One region of the Enterobacter asburiae genome, then DNA from elsewhere that is predicted to be linked to it. Evidence: predicted binding sites of a transcription regulator. Region 1 holds the regulator's gene; each other region holds the start of a gene.
What was found. Region 1 encodes PurR, which represses purine synthesis genes. Its sites were predicted from a motif close to CANGCAAACGTTTGCNTG; they were not measured.
Positions count from the first base shown of each region.

Region 2: a site for PurR is predicted at 1,630-1,647, ahead of purE (5-(carboxyamino)imidazole ribonucleotide mutase). Genes of this name have one in related genera too.
Region 3: a site for PurR is predicted at 1,770-1,787, ahead of pyrC (dihydroorotase). Genes of this name have one in related genera too.

Region 1 covers NZ_CP011863.1:1,023,231-1,026,506, forward strand. Annotated here, with positions in the region: gene punC (purine nucleoside transporter PunC) at 1-408, opposite strand, end outside; gene punR (DNA-binding transcriptional activator PunR) at 523-1,434, shown strand; gene purR (HTH-type transcriptional repressor PurR) at 1,452-2,477, opposite strand; gene cydH (cytochrome bd-I oxidase subunit CydH) at 2,775-2,864, shown strand; gene ACJ69_RS05075 (MFS transporter) at 3,028-3,276, shown strand, end outside.
Region 2 covers NZ_CP011863.1:198,013-201,288, reverse strand. Annotated here, with positions in the region: gene ppiB (peptidylprolyl isomerase B) at 1-230, shown strand, start outside; partial or broken gene lpxH (UDP-2,3-diacylglucosamine diphosphatase) at 234-955, shown strand; gene ACJ69_RS00960 (YdgH/BhsA/McbA-like domain containing protein) at 1,093-1,302, shown strand; gene ACJ69_RS00955 (hypothetical protein) at 1,371-1,556, shown strand; gene purE (5-(carboxyamino)imidazole ribonucleotide mutase) at 1,718-2,227, shown strand; gene purK (5-(carboxyamino)imidazole ribonucleotide synthase) at 2,224-3,276, shown strand, end outside.
Region 3 covers NZ_CP011863.1:815,689-818,964, reverse strand. Annotated here, with positions in the region: gene mdtH (multidrug efflux MFS transporter MdtH) at 1-1,039, shown strand, start outside; gene ACJ69_RS04020 (lipoprotein) at 1,163-1,723, shown strand; gene pyrC (dihydroorotase) at 1,851-2,897, shown strand; gene dinI (DNA damage-inducible protein I) at 2,972-3,217, shown strand.

The sequences.
Region 1 (3,276 bases):
CATAATGGTGGCGAAAATACGGTTAGTGCGATTAGCCGGGTAATAGTCGGTGACCAGCGCCTGCCAGGTCACGGCCGCGGCACAGACGCCCACGGCCTGAATAAAACGCAGCACCAGCAGCCAGGTGGCATCGCGTACCCATAACATCCCCAGGCAGCCCACGGCAAAAATGGCCAGGCCCAGCAGCAGCACCGGTTTACGACCAAAGCGATCCGAGAGCGGTCCCCAGAGCAGCTGAGCGAAGGCAAAGCCGGCGAGGAATAAACTCAGGCTGGCGCTGATGGCGGCAGCCGGGGTTTGCAAATCTTCCTGCATGGCGGCAAACGCCGGCAGGTACATATCGGTGGCCAAAAAGCCCAGCACGCTTAAGCCGCCGAGCCAGACTAAAAAACCGTTCCTGGGTTGCATTATTTTATTCTCCTGAGGAGGCAGGTATACATTGGCGCTGAGTGTAGGGAGTGCAAAGCCGCTTGTGAAACACTAATATTTGGCGGGTGCATTCAAAAATTTTGCAGGCAGAAAATGTGGTCAGATTATTCTCTTGAAGTAGTCGATGCTGTTGCGCGTAACGGCAGCTTTAGCGGTGCGGCACTGGAGCTGCACCGCGTTCCTTCGGCAATCAGCTACACGGTGCGTCAGCTGGAGGAGTGGCTAGCGGTTCCGCTGTTTGAACGGCGGCATCGTGATGTGGAATTAACGCCCGCAGGCGCGTGGTTTTTGAAGGAAGGGCGTTCTGTTATCAAAAAAATGCAGATCACCCGCGAACAGTGTCAGCAGATCGCTAACGGCTGGCGGGGACATCTTTCCATCGCCGTGGATAATATCGTTAAGCCGGAACGCACCCGGCAGATGATCGTCGATTTCTATCGTCATTTTTCTGACGTCGAGCTGCGGGTCTCGCAGGAGGTGTTCAACGGCGTCTGGGATGCGCTGGCGGACGGCAGGGCAGAGATGGCGATTGGGGCCACGCAGGCGATCCCGGTTGGGGGACGTTACGCCTTTCGCGATATGGGGATGCTGAGCTGGAAATGCGTGGTGGCAAGCGATCATCCGCTGGCGTCGATGGAAGGGCCGCTCAGCGATGACACGCTGCGCAACTGGCCGTCGCTGGTGCTGGAGGATACGTCCCGTTCGTTGCCCAAGCGTATCACCTGGCTTCTGGACAACCAGCGGCGGGTGGTAGCCCCTGACTGGGAATCGTCGGCGACGTGCCTCAGCGCCGGGCTGTGCGTCGCGATGGTGCCCGTTCATTTTGCGCGTCCGCGCATCGATACCGGAGAGTGGGTTGAGCTGACGCTGGAGAATCCGTTCCCGGATGCGGCCTGCTGCCTCACCTGGCAGCAAAATGACGTCTCGCCTGCGATGGCATGGCTGCTGGATTATCTGGGAGACAGCGAAACGCTGAACCGGGAATGGTTACGGGAGCCAGCATAGCTGGCCCCGTAAAGCGATTAACGACGGTAGTCGCGGAACGGACCATCCGCTACGGAACGGCGTTCGATAAGACGCGGGTGAACTTCAATGGACTGCGACTCTTCACGCTTGTTGACGATTCTGTCCATCAGCATGTTGAAAGCCGTTTCGCCCAGCGAGTCTTTTGGCTGGTGAATGGTGGTCAACGCCGGGGTAAAGAAGCGCGCGTTACGCACGTTGTCATACCCGATCACGGAAATATCCTGCGGTACGCGCAGGCCCAGCTCGTCGGCAGCGCAGAGCGCGCCCATGGCCATGATGTCGCCCCCGCAGAACACGGCGGTCGGACGGTGCGGCTGGGAGACGATCTGCTGCATCGCGCGGTAGCCCGATTCCGGCTCAAAGTCGCCCTGCACAATCCAGTTTTCCGGCACGTTGATCAGCGCTTCTTCCATCGCTTTCATAAAACCGGCCAGACGGCCCGCGCCGGTGTTGCGCTCCAGCGGACCGGGGATCACGCCAATCTCGCGGTGACCGCGTTCGATCAGATAGCGACCGGCCATATAGCCGCCTTCAAAGGCGTTATCGATAACGGAATCGGTGAAATCCGCGCGCGCTTCGCCCCAGTCCATCACCACCATCGGAATATGGCGATACTCTTCCAGCATCGACAGCACGGACTCCGGATACTCGGAACACATCACCAGCAGGCCATCAACGCGCTTTTGCGCCATCATCGACAGGTAGGCACGCTGTTTTTCAATGCTGTTCCACGCGTTGCCCAAAATCAGGGTATAGCCTTTCTGGAAGCAGTTCTTTTCAACCGCTTCAATGATCTCGGCAAAATAGGCCGCTTCACTGCTGGTCGCCAGCAATCCAATGGACTTGGTGTGATTAACCTTGAGGCTACGCGCAACCGCACTTGGCGAATAGTGCAGCTCTTTGATCGCTGCCCAGACGGCGTTGCGCGTCTCTTCCGCCACAAAGCGGGTTTTGTTAATTACATGTGATACGGTTGTAGTGGAAACGTTTGCGCGTTTTGCTACGTCTTTAATTGTTGCCATTAAATGTCACTCCAGACCATATCCTAAGCTCCTGAAAAACCTGAAGGTAAACGTTTGCCTTCTCTCACCCTTATCTCGCAATGTTGAATTGCGGCACGCCGGGAAAACGACACGGGACGTCAGGAGGGGGTCAATGGCCGGTACGCTAATAAATTTAGCGTGGAATTTTGTCCTATCTTGATGAAAAGGGGAAGAGGTAAAGTGGTTATCAGTATAAATCCAGGAAGATTTTTGACGTAATCTGTGCAAAAATGAGCAAGCTCACTTTTCGTGTGGGGATTAAAAGGAGAAAAATTGATGAGTTCCGATCTTAAGTTTTCGCTGTTCACCACCGTTGTTGTGCTGGCTCTGATTGTTGCGGCCGGTCTGACGGCTGCGCTGCACTGATTTACGCGGAGGGAGAGCCTTCTCCCTCCCGACTCCCCGGATTGTTACTTCTCTGGCAAAAATCTTTTGCCATTTTGTTAACTTCTCATTTTTTGTGATTGATGTCATGCTTTCCGCTTCTTTGTTCTGTGTCACCACATGACACGGCATCCGGAGTTGACGCATGAAAATCAATTTTCCCCTGCTGGCCCTGGCGATTGGCGCTTTTGGGATTGGCACCACTGAATTCTCCCCGATGGGGTTACTGCCTGTTATTGCCCGGGGCGTAGATGTCTCTATCCCTGCGGCAGGGATGTTAATCAGCGCCTACGCTATCGGCGTGATGGTCGGGGCGCCGTTGATGACGCTTTTGCTTTCTCATCGCGCGCGCCGCAATGCGCTGATATTCCTGATGGCGATTTTCACCCTGGGC
Region 2 (3,276 bases), 830 kb from region 1:
AGGCGCCACACTCTGCCACCGCGCAGTTCTTCATCAACGTGGCGGACAACGACTTCCTGAACTTCTCCGGCGAAAGCCTGCAGGGTTGGGGCTACTGCGTATTCGCAGAAGTGGTTGAAGGTATGGACGTGGTTGACAAGATCAAAGCCGTCGCTACTGGCCGCAGCGGTATGCACCAGGACGTTCCTAAAGAAGACGTTGTGATTACAAGCGTGACCGTCAGCGAGTAATTCGTGGCGACACTCTTTATTGCGGATCTGCATCTGCAAACAGAAGAACCGGCGATAACCGCCGGTTTTCTGCGTTTTTTACGCGGTGAAGCGAAAAGCGCCGATGCGCTGTACATCCTGGGCGATCTCTTTGAAGCCTGGATTGGCGACGACGACCCTAACCCGCTGCACCGTGAAATGGCCGCCGCCATTCGCGCGCTCGTGGATTCCGGCGTCCCCTGCTACTTCATTCACGGCAACCGTGATTTCCTGATCGGCAAGCGCTACGCCCGCGAAAGCGGCATGACGCTGCTGCCGGAAGAGCAGGTGCTCGACCTCTATGGCCGCAGGGTTCTGATCATGCACGGCGACACGCTCTGCACCGACGATACCGGCTACCTGGCGTTTCGCGCCAAAGTCCACACCCGTGGATCCAAAAGGTGTTCCTTGCGCTGCCGCTGTTTATCCGCAACCGCATCGCCGCCAGAATGCGCGCGGGCAGTAAAGCCGCCAACAGCAGCAAATCCATGACCATCATGGACGTGAACCCGCAGGCCGTGGCGAGCGTGATGGAAAAGCATGGTGTTCAGTGGTTGATCCACGGTCATACGCATCGTCCTGACGTCCATTCCCTTATCGCCAACGGCGAACCGGCCCATCGCGTGGTGTTGGGTGCCTGGCACACCGAAGGCTCCATGGTCAAAGTCTCGCCAGAGGGCGTGGAGCTGATCGCGTTTCCGTTCTAACCCCTCACACTATCATTCTATTTTTTTGAACAATATCGGCAAATTGTTTCGATTTTAATCAGCCCGTGGTCGGCCTATTATTTATCACATCAGGGCAACACGCCCTATCCCAGATAAAAAACTTAAGGAATACGACCATGAAATCTATCAAAACTTTCGTTGCAGTTGCCGCTCTTTCCCTGGTTTCTTTCGGTTCTTTCGCTCAAAGCGTGAGCGCAACCGCCTCTACCCTTGACCGCGCAGAAGCGAAAATTGCCGCGCAGGCCGCCGAGCAGAATGCCTCTTATAAAATCACGAGCGCGAAGGTCAACAACCGCGTGTACATGACCGCAGAACTGACTAAATAAAAATCCTGATTGCCGTGCCGCCAGCTAAGACGTGCAGCAGCGACAATACGATGAGGAAGGAACAGAGAATGAAAAACATCAGCATCGTAAGTACCCTGCTGCTGGCAGTCGTGGTGTCCACTGGCGCACAGGCCGCGGAGAATCGCTTCTCCGTGCCAAAATCAGGCTCGAATGCCGACACCAGCATGGTGAATCATATCGATGTCAGCCGCGCGTTTGACAACGAGAACCTGTCCGCAGGGGATCTTCAGTAACATCACATAAAAGACCGCCATCGTGCGGTCTTTTTTGTTATCTCTTTCTCGCCATAACTGCTCGCCTTTTAACCGCGCAACCGTTTTCCTTGCCCGTATAACATGCTATTCTCTGTGCCCTCGAAAGCAGTGTGTTTCGCACCACAGGAGTTTTAAGACGCATGTCTTCCCGCAATAATCCGGCGCGTGTCGCCATCGTGATGGGGTCCAAAAGCGACTGGGCTACCATGCAGTTCGCCGCCGAAATCTTTGAAATCCTGAATGTTCCGCACCACGTTGAAGTGGTCTCCGCGCACCGTACACCGGACAAACTGTTCAGCTTCGCCGAAAGCGCCGAAGAGAACGGTTATGAGGTGATCATTGCCGGTGCGGGCGGCGCAGCACATCTGCCAGGCATGATTGCCGCCAAAACCCTGGTGCCGGTACTGGGCGTTCCGGTCCAAAGCGCCGCGTTAAGCGGTGTGGATAGCCTCTACTCCATCGTCCAGATGCCGCGCGGTATTCCTGTCGGCACGCTGGCGATTGGTAAAGCGGGTGCTGCGAATGCCGCCCTGCTGGCGGCGCAAATTCTTGCGACGCACGATAAAGCATTACACCAGCGTCTGGCGGAGTGGCGTAAAGCCCAGACCGACGAGGTGCTGGACAATCCGGACCCGCGGGGTGCGGCATGAAGCAGGTTTGCGTCCTCGGTAACGGCCAGCTAGGCCGCATGCTGCGTCAGGCCGGTGAGCCGCTGGGTATTACCGTCTGGCCCGTCGGGCTGGACGCCGAACCGGAAGCCGTACCGTTCCACCAGAGCGTGATCACCGCCGAGATCGAACGCTGGCCGGAAACGGCTCTGACCCGCGAGCTGGCGCGTCATAACGCCTTCGTTAACCGCGACGTGTTCCCGATCATCGCCGACCGTCTGACGCAAAAGCAGCTGTTCGACAAGCTCGGTCTGCCGACCGCGCCGTGGCAGCTCCTGTCCGATAAAAGCGAGTGGAATGACGTTTTCGCGATGCTGGGCGAGCTGGCAATCGTGAAGCGCCGCGTGGGCGGTTACGACGGCCGCGGCCAGTGGCGCCTGCGTGCAGATGAAACGGCAGAACTGCCGGACGACTGCTACGGCGAGTGCATCGTTGAGCAAGGCATTAACTTCAGCGGCGAAGTGTCGCTGGTTGGCGCGCGCGGGCACGACGGGCATACCGTCTTTTATCCGCTGACGCATAACCTGCATCAGGACGGCATTCTGCGCACCAGCGTCGCCTTCCCGCACGCCAATGCTGACCAGCAGGCGCAGGCGGAAGATATGCTCTCTGCCATCATGCACGAACTCGGGTATGTGGGCGTCATGGCGATGGAGTGCTTTATCACCCCGTCCGGTCTGCTGATCAACGAACTTGCGCCGCGCGTGCACAACAGCGGGCACTGGACGCAAAACGGCGCGTCCATCAGCCAGTTCGAGCTGCACCTGCGCGCGATCGCCGACCTGCCGCTGCCGCAGCCGGTGGTGAACAGCCCGTCGGTGATGATCAACCTGATCGGCACCGATCTGAACTACGACTGGCTGAAGCTGCCGCTCGTGCATCTGCACTGGTATGACAAAGAGGTCCGCGCGGGTCGTAAGGTCGGTCACCTGAACCTGAACGACAGCGACACGGGCCGCCTGAGCGCCACCCTGGAAGCCATGATCCCGCTCCTGCCGCCGGAATATGCGAGCGGTATTGTCTGGGCACAG
Region 3 (3,276 bases), 210 kb from region 1:
TGTCCAGCAGGGTCTGGGCGTCTTTGGTGGGGCCATTGCCGACCGCTTTGGCGCTAAACCGATGATCGTTACCGGTATGCTGCTGCGCGCGGCAGGCTTTGCCACGATGGCGGTCGCCCAGGAGCCCTGGCTGCTCTGGTTCTCCTGTTTCCTCTCCGGTATCGGGGGCACGCTGTTCGATCCGCCACGCACCGCGCTGGTGGTGAAGCTTATTCGCCCCCAGCATCGCGGCCGTTTCTTCTCGATTCTGATGATGCAGGACAGTGCCGGGGCGGTTATCGGCGCCCTGCTGGGAAGCTGGCTGCTGCAGTATGACTTCCGTCTGGTCTGCGCGGCAGGTGCTGTGCTCTTTATTCTGTGCGCGCTGTTTAATGGCCTGTTCCTGCCCGCCTGGAAACTGTCGACGGTCAAAGCGCCGGTCCGGGAAGGGCTTGGCCGCGTGCTGGGCGACAAACGTTTTGTCACCTATGTGCTGACCCTGACGGGATACTACATGCTGGCTGTGCAGGTCATGCTGATGCTGCCGATCATGGTTAACGACATTGCGGGTACGCCTGCTGCCGTTAAATGGATGTACGCCATTGAAGCCGCACTTTCCCTGACGCTGCTCTATCCGATAGCTCGCTGGAGCGAGCGGCGTTTTCGTCTGGAGCATCGCCTGATGGCCGGGCTGTTCCTGATGACGCTGAGCATGATGCCGATCGGCCTGGTGAACTCTCTCCAGCAGCTGTTTACGCTGATTTGCACGTTCTATATTGGCTCCATCATCGCCGAGCCTGCCCGTGAAACGCTGAGCGCCTCGCTTGCGGATGCGCGTGCGCGCGGCAGCTATATGGGTTTCAGCCGGCTGGGGCTGGCGCTTGGCGGTGCATTAGGTTACGCCGGTGGAGGCTGGTTGTTTGATGCCGGCAAAGCGTTTAACCAGCCCGAACTCCCGTGGATGATGCTCGGCGCGGTGGGCTTTATGACGCTCCTTGCCCTGTGGTGGCAGTTCAGCCAGAAACGCAGCGCGAGCGGGATGCTCGAGCCTGGCGCGTAGCCTTTCCCTCGGGCGGGAGGCACTCCCGCCCCACTTCTCAGTTTTTTCTGCTGGTTTCTGCCAATTCACACTGACATACTGGCGTAACAGGACAGAAGCGCCGATTTTTCGTTGAGGAACACTATGAAGAAAATTGTCTTTGCCGCGGCATTAGTTGTCAGCGGCCTGCTGGTTGGCTGTAACCAGCTCACGCAATATACCGTCAGTGAACAGGAAATTAATCAGGCGCTGGAAAAACATAACAATTTCTCTAAAGACATTGGCGTGCCGGGACTGGCGGACGCGCATATCGTGCTTACGAACCTGACCAGCCAGATTGGACGTGAAGAGCCAAACAAAGTCACCCTGGCCGGTGATGCGGCTCTCGATATGTCATCCCTCTTTGGCAATCAGAAGGCCAACATTAAGCTCAAGCTGAAGGCCCTGCCCGTTTTCAACAAAGAGAAAGGGGCAATTTTCCTGCAGGAGATGGAAGTCGTCGATGCGCAGGTGTCGCCGGACAAGATGGCACCGGTTCTGCAAACCCTGATGCCCTATCTCAACCAGTCGCTGCGAAATTACTTTAACCAGCAGCCCGCGTACGTCTTAAGCGAAGACAAAAGCAAGGGTGAAGCTCTGGCGAAAAAATATGCAAAAGGTATAGAGGTGAAACCGGGAGAAATTATCATTCCTTTCACCGATTAACCTGAAGGGCGCTGCGGCGCCCTTTTTTTTTACGGAAAAGTGTGCAAACGAAAACGTTTCCGCTTATGATTTGTGTCCGGCAAAAACAGCCATCCTTATGACTGATTCCTGACAAGCCGGAGCTTCCATGACTGCACAACCCCAGGTTCTTAAAATCCGCCGCCCTGACGACTGGCATATCCATCTGCGTGATGGCGATATGCTGAAAACCGTCGTGCCTTATACCAGCGAAATTTATGGCCGCGCGATTGTCATGCCTAACCTGGTTCCACCAGTCACCACCGTCGATGCCGCGATGGCCTATCGCCAGCGCATCCTGGATGCCGTCCCTGCGGGACACGATTTTACCCCGCTGATGACCTGCTATCTGACCGACTCGCTGGATCCGAACGAAGTGGAGCGCGGGTTTAACGAAGGCGTATTTACGGCGGCGAAACTCTACCCGGCAAATGCCACCACCAACTCCAGCCACGGCGTCACCAGCATTGATGCCATCATGCCGGTTCTGGAACGCATGCAGCAACTGGGCATGCCGCTGCTGGTCCATGGTGAAGTCACGCATGCCGAGATTGACATCTTCGACCGTGAAGCCCGCTTTATCGAGACCGTGATGGAGCCTCTGCGCCAGCGCCTGCCCGCGCTTAAAGTGGTCTTTGAGCATATCACCACCAAAGACGCGGCAGAGTATGTGCGTGACGGCAACGATCTTATCGCCGCGACCATTACGCCACAGCACCTGATGTTTAACCGTAACCACATGCTGGTGGGCGGGGTGCGTCCTCACCTGTACTGTCTGCCTATTCTCAAGCGCAACATCCACCAGCAGGCGCTGCGCGAGCTGGTTGCCAGCGGGTTCTCCCGCGCGTTCCTCGGCACCGATTCCGCACCTCACGCCCGCCACCGCAAAGAGGCGAGCTGCGGCTGTGCAGGCTGCTTCAACGCCCCAACGGCACTGGCCAGCTACGCGACCGTCTTTGAAGAGATGAACGCGCTCGAACATTTTGAAGCGTTCTGCTCCCTTAACGGCCCGCGCTTCTACGGCCTGCCGGTCAGCGACACCTTCATCGAACTGGAGCGTAAAGCGAGCCACGTTGAGGAGTCCATTGCGCTGACGGATGACACGCTGATCCCATTCCTGGCGGGCGAAACCGTTAACTGGACGGTAAAACGTTAAAAAATCATTGCCCCTTGTTGTCAAACCGATAATATACCTGCATAAATAAACAGTATATTACACAGGGGGCATTTATGCGTATTGAAGTCACCATAGCCAAAACAACCGTTCTGCCTGCCGGCGCGCTTGATGCACTGGCAGGCGAATTATCCCGCCGTATTAACAACACCTTTCCCGATAACGCGGGTGCCGTAACGGTGCGTTACGCCGCGGCGAACAACCTCTCCGTCATTGGTGCTGCGAAAGAAGATAAAGATCGCATCAGCGAAATCCTGCAGGAAACGTGGGAAAGCGCAGACGACTGGTTTATCACAGATTAACACTGCTCCCTCATTGTGTTTTTTTGCCGGGTCGCCCCGGCTTTTTTTCGTCTAAAAAT